Regions from separate parts of the Micromonospora sp. RTGN7 genome, predicted to be linked through region 1. Evidence: riboswitches for the same ligand, from Rfam matches in the RefSeq annotation. Region 1 holds a riboswitch; the other holds the start of a gene.

Region 1 (6,945 bases):
CGTAGAAGAACAGGCCCTCGATGCAGGCGGCGAAGCAGATCAGATTGAGCAGGAACATCCTGCGGTCGTCGCGGGTCCTCAACTCGCGTAGTTCGAAGATCGAGTCGATCCACCTGAAGCAGAACTCGGCCTTGCGGGCGATCGACGGAATGTTCTCGACGGCGGCGAAGGCCTCGAAGCGTTCGTGATCGTCGGGGACGTAGGTGTCGAGGAGGTTCAGGTAGAACTGGACGTGCACGGCCTCCTCGAACAGTTGCCGGGAGAGGTAGAGCCGGCCCTCGGGGGAGTTGATGTGCTGGTAGAGGTTGAGTACCAGGTTGTTGGCGACGATCGTGTCGCCGGTGGCGAAGAACGCGACCAGCCGGGACACCAGGTGCCGCTCCGCCGGGGAGAGCTTGGCGAGGTCGGCGAGGTCGGAGTGCAGATCGATCTCCTCGACGGTCCAGGTGTTCCTGATGGCGTCCTTGAACCGGTCGAAGAAGTGCGGGTAGCGCATCGGGCGCAGGGTCAGATCCATGCCGGGGTCGAGCAGCCGCTGCCTGGCGGCGGGGACGTCATCGGTCGTACGGGGTTCGGGAATGGTCATCACTGGCAGGCCTCGCAGCTCTCGGGGTTCTCCAGGGAACAGGCCAGGGCCTCCTCGTCCGGCACCGCCGGATCGAGGCCGGCAGCCGGCGGACTCGTCGCGGGGGAGAGGGAGACGGTGGCCTGCTGGATGCGCGTCGCGGGGCGCGAGCGCAGGTAGTACGTGGTCTTCAGCCCGGCTTTCCAGGCGTATAGGTACATCGACGAGACCTTGCCGATCGTCGGTGCACTCAGGAACAGGTTCAGCGACTGCGACTGGTCGATGTACGGCGCCCGGGCCGTAGCCAGGTCGATCAGTGCGCGTTGCGGCAGCTCCCAGGCCGTGCGGAACAGTTCTCGGACGTCGGCCGGCAGGCCGGTGATGCCCTGCACAGAACCCTCGGCGCGTTTGATCTGCTCGCGGATCGGAGCGGTCCAGAGGCCGCGGGCTTTCAGTTCGCGTACCAGGTAGGTGTTGATCTGCAGGAACTCACCGGACATGGTCTCGCGCTTGAACAGGTTGGAGACCTGCGGCTCGATGCACTCGTAACAGCCGGCGATCGACGCGATCGTCGCAGTCGGCGCGATCGCCACCAGCAACGAGTTCCGCAGACCGTGCGCGGCGATCCGGTTCCGCAGGGCGGCCCACCGCTGCGTCTGGGTGGGTTCGACACCCCACAGGTCGGGGTGCAGCTCCCCGCGGGCCGCGCGGGTCTCGGCGTACGCCGGATGGGCGCCGAACCGTTCGGCCAGCCCGGTGGAGGTCTCCAACGCGGTCAGGAAGATCTCCTCCTGCACTCGGGTGGACAGCTCCGTGGCTTCGGCGGAGCCGAACGGAAGCCGTAGCGCGAAGAAGGCGTCCTGCAGGCCCATCAGCCCGAGCCCGACCGGCCGCCAGCGGGGGTTCGACGCGGCGGCCTCCTCGCTGGGGTAGTAGTTGATGTCGATGACCCGGTCCAGGAACATGACCGCGGTGCGCACCGTCTCACGAAGCTTGTCCCAGTCGATCCCGTCCGCGTTCAGGTGAGCGCCGAGGTTGACCGAGCCCAAATTGCAGACCGCGGTCTCGTCGTCGGAGTTGACCTCGAGGATCTCGGTGCACAGGTTCGACAGATGGATGGTGTTGCCGGGAGCGCCGGTCTGGTTCGACAGCCGGTTCGACGGGTCCTTGAACGTCATCCAGCCGTTGCCGGTCTGGGCCAGGGTCCGCATCATCCGCCCGTACAGGTCGCGGGCCCTGACGGTCTTGACCGCCTTCTTCTCCGCGACCCGATAGGCGGCCTCGAAGTCCTCGCCGAACAGGTCCGGCAGCTCCGGCGCGTCCGACGGGTCGATCAGCGACCAGTCGGCGTCCGCCTCGACCCGGCGCATGAACTCGTCCGGGATCCAGTTGGCGAGATTGAGGTTGTGCGTGCGGCGTGACTCCTCGCCGGTGTTGTCGCGCAGCTCAAGGAATTCCTCGATGTCCGGGTGCCACGGTTCCAGGTAGACGCAGGCCGCGCCCTTGCGCCGGCCGCCTTGGTTGACCGCCGCGACGCCCGCGTCGAGGGTCTTGAGGAACGGCACGATCCCGTTCGACCGGCCGTTGGTGCCGCGGATCAGGGCGCCCCGCCCGCGTACCCGGGACCAGGAGATGCCAATGCCGCCGGAGAACTTCGACAACCGCGCCACCTGGTGATAACGCTCGTAGATCGAGTCGAGCTCGTCGCGCGGCGAGTCCACCAGGAAGCACGACGACATCTGGGTGTGCCGGGTGCCGGAGTTGAACAGCGTCGGCGAACTGGGCAGGTATGCCAGCGAGGACATCAGCCGGTAGAAGCCGATCGCCTCACCGGGGGTCTCGGAGAGGCCGCAGGCGACCCGCAGCAGCCAGTACTGCGGAGTCTCCAACACCAGCCGCGACTGTGGGTGTCGCAACAGGTAACGGTCCGCGACCGTCCGCAGGCCGAAGTATTCAAACCGAAGATCGCCGCTGAGATCGACGGCGTCGTCGAGCTTGCGGGCGTTGCGGGCCACGAACGCCGCGGTCTCGTCGCCGATGAGTCCCTGGTCGTAGGCGTGCCGGATCGCCTGGCTGAAGCTGGCGACGCCCTGCCCTCGGACCTCCTTGTCCACGTACGCAGCCAGCAGCCGCGCCGCGAGCTTCGAGTACTGCGGCTCCTCGCCGATCAGTTCGGCGGCGGTCTGGATGGAGAGCTTGTCGAGTTCGGCGGTGGTGGCGCCGTCGTACAGGCCGTTGATTGTCTTGGTGGCGACCCGCAGCGGGTCCACCTCGTCGAGATCGGCCACCCACCGCTCGACCGCCCTCACGATCTTGTTGACATCGACCGGTTCGGTGTCGCCGTCGCGTTTCCGTACCTGCATCGCGTGCCGGCGCCGCTCCGGCGCCTCCTGCTCGGACGCAGCCATCTTCTGCACAGTCGTCATGTCCCCTCCGCACGCGCTCTCCGCACGATCGGCGGGCGCGCAGAAGACGCCACCGCCCCCTGGCGGAGTCGTCCGCCGGGGGACCGGCTGATGGCGTCGACCGTCCCGCGCGGCCTCCGACCACCGCACGCCGGACGGCATGCGGTGCGCTGGCAGGTCTTCGGACTCGCGGGCACGGCCGGGGAACCCCGGTCTCCTACTGGCCGTCGCTTCCCAGACCCTCTCCGGTCCAGTGCTTCTTGACGGCGGTCGTTCCCACTCACCGCTGCGGGGCAGTCCCGGACTCACACCGGGTTCCCTCTTGCCTCGACCATGGCTGAACCAGTGGTCGAACCAGCTACGAGCAACACCATATATGGGTGTTGCGGCAAAAGAACAACCCCAGATGGTGTGTCGGGCGGGTCGCACCCCTCATGTCACGCTCCGTGATTCAGGCGATATCCCCGGTATGGATTCCTCGCTGGCGGAGCAGCCGCCTCGGGCGGTCCAAGGTCCACCGTCCGGTTGCCGTAAGTCGGCTCCGCCCACGAGCCGGGCGGCCCTCGAATCTTTGCGGATCATGCCGTGACCTGGTATACCGTAGCGGGCTTACTACGATTGGGGAGGCACAAAGTGGACACCGCTGGTGGCGTGCATCCACTACTCTCGATCGATTCCGCCACGCTGGGGGCCTACCAGCTGATCGGCCGGCTGGGCACCGGCGGCCGGTTGGCCGTCTACCTCGCCGAGGGCGCGGACGGCAGCCGTGTGGTCATCAAACTGATCCACGCCGACCTCGCCGCCGACGCCGAGTTCAGCGGCCGGTTCCGCAGCGAGGCTGAGCGGGCCCGCCAGGTGCCGTCGGCCTGCACGGCCGAGTTCATCGGCGCCGACCTTGATCACGATCCGCCCTACCTCGTGGTGGAGTACGTCGACGGCCCGAGCCTGGAAGAGGTCGTCGCGGAGCGGGGTCCACTGCAAGGTGGCGAGCTGCACTCGCTGGCGGTGGGGGTCGTCACCGCGCTGACCGGCATCCACGGCGCGGGGGTCATCCACCGCAACCTGAGGCCGGGCAATGTCCTGCTGCCACCGGGCGGCCCCAAGGTGATCAACTTCGGCATCGCCCGGCCGTTCGAGGCGACCAGCCAACACACCCGTACCGACGTCACGGTCGCCTACCTGGCGCCGGAGCAGTTGTCCGTCGAGGCGCGGACGCCGGTGACCCCGGCGGCCGACGTGTTTGCGTGGGGCTGCGTCATCGCGTACGCCGGCACCGGCCGCACGCCGTTCCTCGGTGACTCGTCCACCGCGGCCGCCGGCAGCGGCCTGGCCCAGCCGCCACGTCTGGACGGGCTGCCGGAGTCGCTGCGAGCTCCGGTGCTGCTGGCCCTCGCGAAGGATCCGGCAGACCGGCCGACCGCGCCGAAACTGCTCGCCATGCTGCTGGGCGAGGAGCCCGTCCCGCACCTGCGGGCGACCGTTGAGCCGAGGCACCGCCGGCATCTCCCGCCGAGGCACCGCCGGCGCTTCCTTCTGCCGGCCGTCCTCGCCATGGCGCTCCTGCTCGCCGGGCTGACGACCGCCGGCCTCCTGCGCAACCGGGACGCCGACCCACAGGCGGCCATCCTGGCACCCAACCGGACCGCCACCGCCGTCGCCCCGCCGGCGCCGGCCGGCTCACCACCCGCCCCACCGGCCCCGCTCTCCGCCGGCGCGAGCCCGTCGACGGGCGCGTCCACCCAGAAGACGCCGTCGACCTCGCCCTCCGCCGGCCCGTCCGCCGCCGCCACGCCCACCGCCGGCCCCTCTGCCGGCCCTTCCGCCGGCCCCTCCGCCTCCGCCTCCACCGTCTCGGCCTCGGCCAATTCGACCCGCCGTAACCTGGCCCTCGGCCGCAGCGCCACCGCATCCAGTTCGGAGGGCCCGCTCTTCGAAGCGGCTGAGGCCGTCGACGGCGACCGGGAGAGCCGGTGGAGCAGTGGCTTCAGCGACCCGCAGTGGCTGACCGTGGACCTCGGTTCCCGCTGGCAGATCAGTGAGATTGTGCTGCGCTGGGAACGGGCGCACGCGGTGCGCTACCGGGTGGAGGTCTCGACCGACGGAAAGGCCTGGAAGTCCGTGTATTCCACCTCCGCCGGCCAGGGCGGGGCCGTCAGCGTCACTACCGCCCAGGTGCCCGGCCGCTACGTCCGGGTGTACTGCACCCAACGCTTCAACGAGTACGGCTACTCCCTCTTCGAGCTCGAGGTGCGCTGAGGCGGCCTCAGGGCCCGGTGGAACCCGGCCAGGCAGGAGGGCTGCGCCTGCTCACCTCGAGCGTCCACTACCCTCCGCGCGCGGATCGACGCCGCGGGGCCGCCGTCGGCCGGCCCCGCGGCGTCGCCCGTCAGGGGGCCCAGGGGGTGGTGATGTTCCAGGTGCTGTCGGCGGCCCAGAGGGCGGGCGTGTTCCACGCCGCGCCGCCGGTGCCGTTGCTCAGCCACACCTGGGCGTCGTAGTGGCGCAGGTACTTGCCGCGGTAGTTGTAGGACTCCAGGGAGACGCCGGTGCCGGTGAGCCCGACCCGGGCGCACCAGGTGGCATCGGCGCGCATCAGCGCCGTCCCGTCGTTCGGTGAGTTGCGCACCCGGGACTCGGCGTGCCGGAGGTACTGGCCCGGGAAGTTGATCGATTCGAACGAGTAACAGGTGGCATCGGCCAGTCCGGGGCGGACGGTGTAGGTCGCGTCGTTCTTCAGCTGTGCCGGGCTGCCGGCGTTGACCACTTCGGTGTAGGCCAGGCTGTCCTGGTGGCGCAGGTAGCGGTTGGTGTAGCCGGGGGTCGTCACCTGGAACGACCGTCGGGTGTCGACCGGCAGCGCGACGGGCGTCGCGCCACCCGCCGTCCTCGAGGCATTGATCAACGCTGTGTTGGCGGCGCGGACCCGCGCCTCGTCCATCTTGACCACCTGGCGGTCGTAGGTCAGGAAGCCGTTCAGTTCACCCTCGAGGTCGGTGATCTCGGTGTAGATCGAGGCGCTGAGCCCCTTGCCGAGCATGAGGTTCTGCACGCCCTGCACCAGTCCGACGTACCGATCGGTGAGTGCGGTGGGATTGGTCTGCCACTCGTAGGCGAAGAACTCACCGCTGGGGCTCCACTCGTGGCCCGGGGTGTGCAGGCCCAGGCCGCCGAACTCACCCAGCACCGCTACCCGGGTGCTCGAGGGTGAGGGCGAGTCGGGCCCCAGGTAGATGTGCCAGTCGTCGAGGTCGCCGTTGCCGGGGTTGCCGAGGGACTGGCAGCAGTTGTAGCCGCTGTGCGGGTTGAGCAGTCGGGTGGGGTCCTGGTTCTTGATGTTCTGCGCGACGCGGCGGGTGTCGGAGAGGGCGCGCTCCCCCCAGCCCTCGTTGTACGCGGTGTAGGCCACCACGGCGGGGGAGCTGCGGTGCTCGTCGACGATCTCCCGTGCCTCGGCCTCGAACTGCGCCTGCTGGGCGTCGGTGGGATTGATGTCCTGGGCGGTCATCGAGGGGATGTCCTGCCAGACCAGCAGGCCGAGCCGGTCGGCGTGGTAGAACCAGCGCTGCGGTTCGACCTTGATGTGTTTGCGCACCATGTTGAAGCCGAGATCCTTGTGCTTGCGCAGGTCGAAGGCGAGCGCGGCGTCGGTCGGCGCGGTGTAGACCCCGTCCGGCCAGTAGCCCTGGTCGAGGGTGCCGACCTGGAAGACGAACTGGCCGTTGAGCTTCGGCCGCAGCACGCCGTTGACCACGCCCGTGGTGATCTCCCGCATGCCGAAGTAGTGCGTGGTCCGGTCGACCTGCGCGCCACGGGCGTCGCGGAGGGTGATCCGGAGGTTGTAGAGGAACGGGTCCTCGGGTGACCAGCGGCGGGCGTTGGGCACCGGCACGCTGAAGTCGGTGAAGCCGCCGATGGCCGACCCGACCACGGTGGCGCCGTTCAGCGCCTCGGCCAGGACATCGTGACCGCTGACGT
Region 2 (6,945 bases), on a different contig from region 1:
CGTCGGCGCCTCGTCAACGCGAGTCACCGCGAGCGGACGCGTCTGGACCCCGCGCTTCGTCGCCTAGTCAACCGAGGGCGCGGCGTTCACGGCTGGCCGCGTACAGGAACGACTCGCCGCCACGGACGTCGGGAGCCAGCGCAGGGCCGACCAGGATGACCGCGGCCTGGCGCAGGCCTGCGGCCTCGACCTGGTCGCCGATGTCGGCCAGTGTGCCGCGCAGGACAAGCTCATCCGGCTGCGTCGCCTTGGACACGACCACGACCGGGCACCCGTCGCCGTAGTGCTCGGCGAGCCCGGCGGCCAGCTCGCGGCTGCGAGTGATGGCCAGGTGCAGGGCCAGGGTCGCGCCGGTCGCGGCGAACGCAGCGAGCTTCTCCCCCGGCGGCATGACCGTGGAACGGGCCTGAGCGCGGGTGAGCACGACCGACTGGGCGAGCTCGGGGACGGTCAGCTCGGCGCCGATGATCGCCGCAGCAGCCGCATAGGCCGGTACCCCGGGAGTGACGTCCCACGGGACGTGCGCCGCGTCGAGTCGACGCGCCTGCTCATGCAGTGCGGAGTACAGCGACGGGTCACCCGAGCACAGCCGGACGATTTCCAGCCCGTCGGCGTGCGCCTGCATCAGGTGGGCGGTGATCTCGTCCAAGTCGAGATGCTGGGTGTCGATGAGCCGGGCGTCGTCACGGCAGTGACCGAGCACGTCGGCGTCGAGATAGGTACCCGCATACAGGCACACGTCCGCGGCCCCGAGCAGGCGCACCGCGCGTAGCGTGAGCAGGTCGGCGGCACCGGGTCCGGCCCCGACGAAATGGACGGTCATGGCTCTCCTTTGGTGACGGTCCACTGGCTGACGGCACGCGCGGGTGTCCAGCCGGTGAAGCCGCCGAGCGGCTCGGCGCGTTCGACGTGCAGGCGAACGAGCTCGCCGCCATGGCGACGATACTGCTCGAACAGCACCGTCTCGGTTTCGGCCGTGACGCCGTGGACGACGAGCCGGCCACCGGTACCGAGCGCGTCCCAGCACGCCTCGATCACGCCGGGGACGGTAACCCCTCCACCGACGAACACCGCGTCAGGGCGCTGGAGACCGGCCAGGGCATCGGGTGCCGAGCCCTCGACGAGACGCAGGCCAGGGACGCCGAGCGTGGCGGCGTTGCGGCGTACGAGCGCGGCACGGTCGGCGCGAGACTCGATCGCGACCGCCCGCGCCGTCGGCCAGGCACGCATCCACTCCACGCCGATCGAGCCACTGCCGGCACCGACGTCCCACAGCAGCTGACCGGGAGCGGGCGCGAGCCGGGCCAGGGCGCTGGCCCGCAGGTCGCGCTTGGTGATCTGCCCGGCGTGCTCGAACGCGTCGTCGGGAAGCACCCCGCCTGCGGCCCAGCCCGGTCCGATGCCGCAGACCTCGACGGCCAGGACGTTCAGCCGGGGCACGTCCACGGCGTTCCACGAGGCCGCGGTCGACTCGGCACGCGACTCACCCGCGGCGCCGAGATCACCCAGCACGACCAGCCTGGACTCTCCCCAGCCGAGTTCAGTGAGCAGCGCGGCGACGGCGGCAGGCGTCATCTCGTCGCTGGAGAGCACCAGCAGCCGCCGCCCGGGGGCGAGCGCGGGCACCACGAGACGCACGTCACGGCCGACCAGACTCACCGTCGTGACGGACTCCGCCGGCCACCCGAGACGTGCTCGGGCGAGCGCGACGGAGGAGACTGCGGGCACGATCGTCACCCGCTGCGGACCAAGGACGTCCAGCAAGGTCGTGCCGACGCCCGACACGAGCGGGTCTCCCGACGCCAGCGCGACGATGGGCCTGCGCGCGGCGTCCAGCAGGCCCGGCAGGCTCTCCCGCAGCGGCGACGGCCACGTCACGCGCTTCTGGCCATCGACTGACGGCACCGCATCGAGGTGCCGGGCCCCGCCGAGCAGCGTCGCCGCCCCACGCACCAGCGCCCGGGACAACTCGGGCAATCCCGTCCAACCGTCGGCCCCGAGCCCCACAACGACCACCTGCGCCTCCACGGTTGCACCCTAGCCCGCCCCGACCGACCGCCGGACCGCTGCCAGGGCCGTCAGGACGGCGTCTAAGGTGATGCGACGGTTCGAGGTGCCCCACGGTCGATGGCCACGGGGAGAATCTGGGAAGCCGGTGAGAATCCGGCACAGGGCCCGCTGCGGTGACTCAGGCGCAAACCTGGGAAGTCCGAAGACCGGCCTCGATCCGATCCGCGACGCGTCCGCGTCGTGGACGGTCATGGCAGATCGAGCGGGAGCCCTATATGCCAGCGCAGTACCCCTTTTGTGCCATCGTCGGCTCCGACGACCTGACTCTCGCCCTCAACCTGGTCGCGATCGACCCGCTCATCGGCGGCGTCCTGGTCCGTGGGGAGAAGGGCACCGCCAAGACCACCACCGTGCGCGGCCTCGCCGACGTGCTGCCGCTGGTGCGGACGTATGAGGGCGACCGATTCTCGGTCGACCCGGACGATCCCCTGGCGGTTTGCCCAGACGGGCCCATCGACGCGTCCACCCCGATCGTCGCGCGACCGGTCCGGTTCGTCGAGCTGCCCGTCGGTGCGAGCGACGACCGAGTGACGGGCTCCCTCAAGCTCGATGCGGCGCTGCGCGACGGTGTCGTGGCGTTCGAGCCGGGCCTGCTCGCCCGAGCCCATCGCGGCTTGCTTTACGTCGACGAGGTCAACCTGCTGCATGACCATCTCGTCGACCTGCTGCTCGACGCGGCGGCGACCGGCCGGGTCAGCGTGGAGCGCGAGGGCCTCTCGATCGAGCACGCCTGCCGGTTCGTGATGATCGGCACGATGAACCCCGAGGAGGGCGAGCTGCGTCCGCAGCTGCTCGACCGGTTCGGTTTGACCGTCGAGGTCGCCGCGCCGCGTAACCCCTCCTTGCGGGTGGAGGTCGTGCGTCGCCGGCTAGCGTTCGACGCCGACCCGGAGGGGTTCGCCGCACGCTGGGCCGACAAACAGGACGCCCTGCGTACGCGCCTGGCAGCGGCGCGGCAGCTCGTGCCGGACGTCGTGCTCGATGACGAGACACTCACGACCATCGCTGAGGTGTGCGCCGCCTTCGATGTCGACGGCCTGCGGGCCGACCTCGTCACCGCCCGCACCGCCGTGGCGCACGCCGCCTGGCAGGGGCGCGTACACGTGACCCGCGAGGACGTTCGCGTCGCCGCCCGTCTCGCGTTGCCGCACCGCCGGCGCCGCAACCCGTTCGACGAGCCCGGCCTGGACGAGGACCGGCTCGACGACCTACTGAGCCGCGACCCCGACCCTGGACCGGACGGTCCCGACGGCGGCCCCGGTGGTCCCGGCGGCGGGCCGCCGGACGACGCCCCGCAGGACGGCCCGTCCCGGGACGCCCACGACTTTCAAGACGGAGGCCCGCCCGCACCGGACAACGAGCCGCAGTCGGCCGGTGCCGCATCGATCGCGTCCGCCGGCCAGCCGGCACGCGCCCGCCTGCTCGTCGTCCGGGGCACCGGCGAAGGCCAGGCCGGCCGTCGGTCCCGGGCCCGCACACCTCAAGGCCGGGTCGTCGGGCAACAGCGCGGAGGGTCCGCCCCCAACCGCCTGCACCTGCCAGGCACCATCACTGCTGCGGCACCGCACCAGCGTTCCCGTGGCGGTTTCAGCGAGGGGCGCGGTCTCGTCTTCGCTCAAGGCGACCTGCGCCGCGCAGAAACCGTCGGGCGGGAGTCGAACCTCGTCCTGCTGTGCGTCGACGCGTCCGGCTCGATGGCCGCGCGACGCCGCATGGAGCAGGTCAAGACCGCCGTGCTCGCGCTGCTGCTGGACGCCTACCGCCGTCGTGACAAGGTCGCGCTGGTGACGTTCCGCCAGCGCACCGCCGACATCGCCCTGCCGCCGACCTGGTCCGTCGATGTCGCCTCCCGGCGGCTGGCCGACCTACCGGCCGGCGGACGGACACCGCTGGCCGAGGGCCTGCAGCGCTCCGCGGAGGTGCTGCGCCGCGAGGCGCTGCGCGACCCGTCCCGCCGGCCACTGCTGGTCGTGGTGACCGACGGCCGTGCGACCTTCGGGCCGGACGCACTCGGTCGTGCCCACCGCGCCGCAGCGCACCTGGCCGCTTCCGGCGTGCAGAGCGTCGTGGTCGACTGTGAGACCGGACGGTTCCGGCTCGGCCTTGCCGCGCGACTAGCCACCCATCTGCAGGCCGAGCACGTGCCGCTCGGTGAGGTGACCGCCGACGGGCTCACCAGCGTCGTCCACGCGGCGACCGCGCCGCACGAGGGAGTGGCCTGATGCCGCAGGGCAAGCCGCTGGTCGTCCCGGACGACGGCATCACCACCCGGGCACGACGTAACCGACCGCTGCTGATGGTCCACACCGGCAACGGCAAGGGAAAGTCGACCGCTGCCTTCGGCCTGGCGATGCGCGCCTGGAACCAGGGCTGGGACATCGGGGTCTTCCAGTTCGTCAAGTCGGCCAAGTGGCGCATCGGGGAGCAGACAGTGCTCGAACGGCTCGCCCGCCTGCACGAGGAAACCGGCGAGGGCGGGCCCGTCGAGTGGCACAAGATGGGCTCGGGGTGGTCCTGGAGCCGCAAGAACGGCACCGACGCAGACCATGCCGCTGACGCCGTCGAGGGCTGGGAGGAGGTGAAGCGGCGCATCCAGGCCGAGCGGCATCAGCTGTACGTCCTGGACGAGTTCACCTACCCGATGCAGTGGGGCTGGGTCGACGTCGACGACGTCGTGGAGACACTCGCCAACCGTCCTGGCCGCCAGCACGTCGTCGTCACCGGCCGCCGCGCCGACCCCCGCCTCCTCGCGGCGGCCGACCTGGTAACCGAGATGCTGCACGTGAAGCACCCGATGGACGTCGGCCAGAAGGGCCAGCGAGGCATCGAGTGGTGACATTGCCGCGTGTGCTGATCGCGGCGCCGGCCTCCGGCCATGGCAAGACCACGGTCGCGACCGGGCTCATGGTTGCGCTGGCCGCCCGTGGGCACACCGTCTCCGGGCACAAGGTCGGCCCCGACTACATCGACCCCGGCTACCACTCGCTGGCCACCGGCCGTCCGGGCCGCAACCTGGACCCGCACCTGACCGACCCCTCCCTCATGGTCCCGCTGCTGTTGCACGGCGCCCGGGACGCGGACGTCGCGGTTCTAGAGGGCGTCATGGGTCTGTTCGACGGCCGCATCGGCGGCGACGGGTTCGCCTCCACCGCCCACGTCGCGACGCTCACCCGCACGCCGGTCGTACTGGTCGTGGATGTCTCGCACACCTCGCGCAGCGTGGGGGCAGTCGTGCACGGGATGGCGACCTTCCAGCCCGGCGTCACCATCGCGGGTGTCGTGCTCAACAAGGCCGGCTCCCCGCGCCACGCCGCCGAGGCGGCACGCGCGGTGGAGTCCGCCGGCGTCTCCGTGCTGGGCATCCTGCAGCGCGACCAGGGGGTCAGCGCTCCTTCACGTCACCTCGGGCTCGTCCCCGCAGCCGAGCGCGACGAAGCCGCTGCCTCGCTGGACAGACTGGCCGAGCAGGTCGCCCGCCACGTCGACCTCGACGCCATACTGAAGGTGGCGCAGGCCGCGCCCGACCTCGATTGCGAGCCGTGGGACCCGACCGCGTACGTCCGACGCGGCGGGACCGGGTCTCCGATCATCGCGGTCGCGGCCGGGCGGGCATTCACCTTTCGGTACGCCGAGACGACCGAGCTGCTGCAGGCGGCGGGTTGCACCGTCGTGCCGTTCGACCCGGCCCGGGACGAGCGGCTTCCCGCCGGGACGCGCGGTCTGTATCTCGGTGGAGGTTTCCCCGAGGTGCACGCGGCCTCGCTGAGCACCAACAAGACCCTGCGCGACGAGTTGCGTCAGGCCGTCCTCGACGGCGTCCCGACGGTGGCCGAGTGCGCCGGACTGCTGTACCTGTGCCACTCGATCGACGGGCACCCCATGGTCGGGGCGCTCGACGCCGACGCGGTCATGACGCCCCGGCTCACCCTCGCGTACCGCCGGGCCGAACTCGGCTCGGACCAGCTCCTCGGCGAGCGCGGGACCGCTGCCACGGCACACGAATTCCATCGCACCACGGTCACTCCCGTGCACGGCGAGCGTCCCGCGTGGAGGCTGGAGGGCAGGGACGTGGGGTTCGCGGGCCTGACGCTCAGCGCATCCTACCTGCATGTGCACTGGGCAGGGCACCCACGCCTGGCCCAGTCATTCGCGGACGCCGTGCACCGGGCGGACGCCATCGCGGCACCTGGTAGGCCAAAAACACACACTGCCGCGCCACCGGTCCCCGAACCGGCCGCAGCCCCGTTGCGTCACCACGGCGACTCGAAGCTCTCCGCCGGCCTGCTGGACCTGACGGTCGACGTCAGCTATCTGCCCCGCCCGGAGTGGCTCGATCGGGCGCTGCACGACGGGATCGCGAACTCCGACACGTACCCCGAAGCCAGGGCGGCTCACGTTGCTGCGGCACGCCGCTACGGCCGTGACGAGTCAGAGATCCTCATCACGGCCGGTGCCGCCGAGGCGTTCTTCCTGCTCGCCCGAGCACGTCCCTGGCGGCACCCGGTCGTTGTGCACCCCCGGTTCGCCGAGCCCGACATTGCGCTAAGCGCCGCGGGCCACAACGCCACCCATGTCCTGTGTCGGGCCGAGGACCATTTTGCCCTCGACCCCGATGCCGTCCCTGAGGACGCGGACCTCGTCGTGGTGGACAACCCCAACAACCCGACCGGGCGCCTACACGCCGCCGCGACCCTGCGCACCCTGTGCCGCCCCGGGCGCGTCGTCGTCGTAGACGAGACGTTCATGGACTTCGTGCCGGGCGAGCCGCAGACGCTCACCTCGCACTGGCTACCCGGGCTGGTCGTGGTGCGAAGCCTCACCAAGCTGTGGTCGATTCCCGGCATCCGCGCCGGTCTCGTCGTGGGCGACCCCGCC

Evidence for each region. A riboswitch is a leader RNA that binds a small molecule or an ion and turns the genes downstream of it on or off. The one in region 1 is predicted to bind cobalamin.
Region 2: another riboswitch for cobalamin. It lies ahead of SNR22_RS26640 (magnesium chelatase subunit D family protein); the one in region 1 lies ahead of SNR22_RS06720 (ribonucleoside-diphosphate reductase subunit alpha).

The regions. Positions count from the first base shown of each region.
Region 1 is NZ_JAPZLF010000003.1:332,444-339,388, forward strand. It holds gene SNR22_RS06715 (ribonucleotide-diphosphate reductase subunit beta) at 1-586, opposite strand, end outside; gene SNR22_RS06720 (ribonucleoside-diphosphate reductase subunit alpha) at 586-2,991, opposite strand; cobalamin riboswitch at 3,125-3,344, opposite strand; gene SNR22_RS06725 (serine/threonine protein kinase) at 3,604-5,226, shown strand; gene SNR22_RS06730 (AbfB domain-containing protein) at 5,357-6,945, opposite strand, start outside.
Region 2 is NZ_JAPZLF010000026.1:49,446-56,390, reverse strand. It holds gene SNR22_RS26655 (precorrin-2 C(20)-methyltransferase) at 1-67, shown strand, start outside; gene SNR22_RS26650 (cobalt-precorrin-4/precorrin-4 C(11)-methyltransferase) at 68-823, opposite strand; gene cbiE (precorrin-6y C5,15-methyltransferase (decarboxylating) subunit CbiE) at 820-2,028, opposite strand; cobalamin riboswitch at 2,095-2,240, shown strand; gene SNR22_RS26640 (magnesium chelatase subunit D family protein) at 2,286-4,292, shown strand; gene cobO (cob(I)yrinic acid a,c-diamide adenosyltransferase) at 4,292-4,906, shown strand; partial or broken gene SNR22_RS26630 (cobyrinate a,c-diamide synthase) at 4,900-6,237, shown strand; gene cobC (Rv2231c family pyridoxal phosphate-dependent protein CobC) at 6,229-6,945, shown strand, end outside.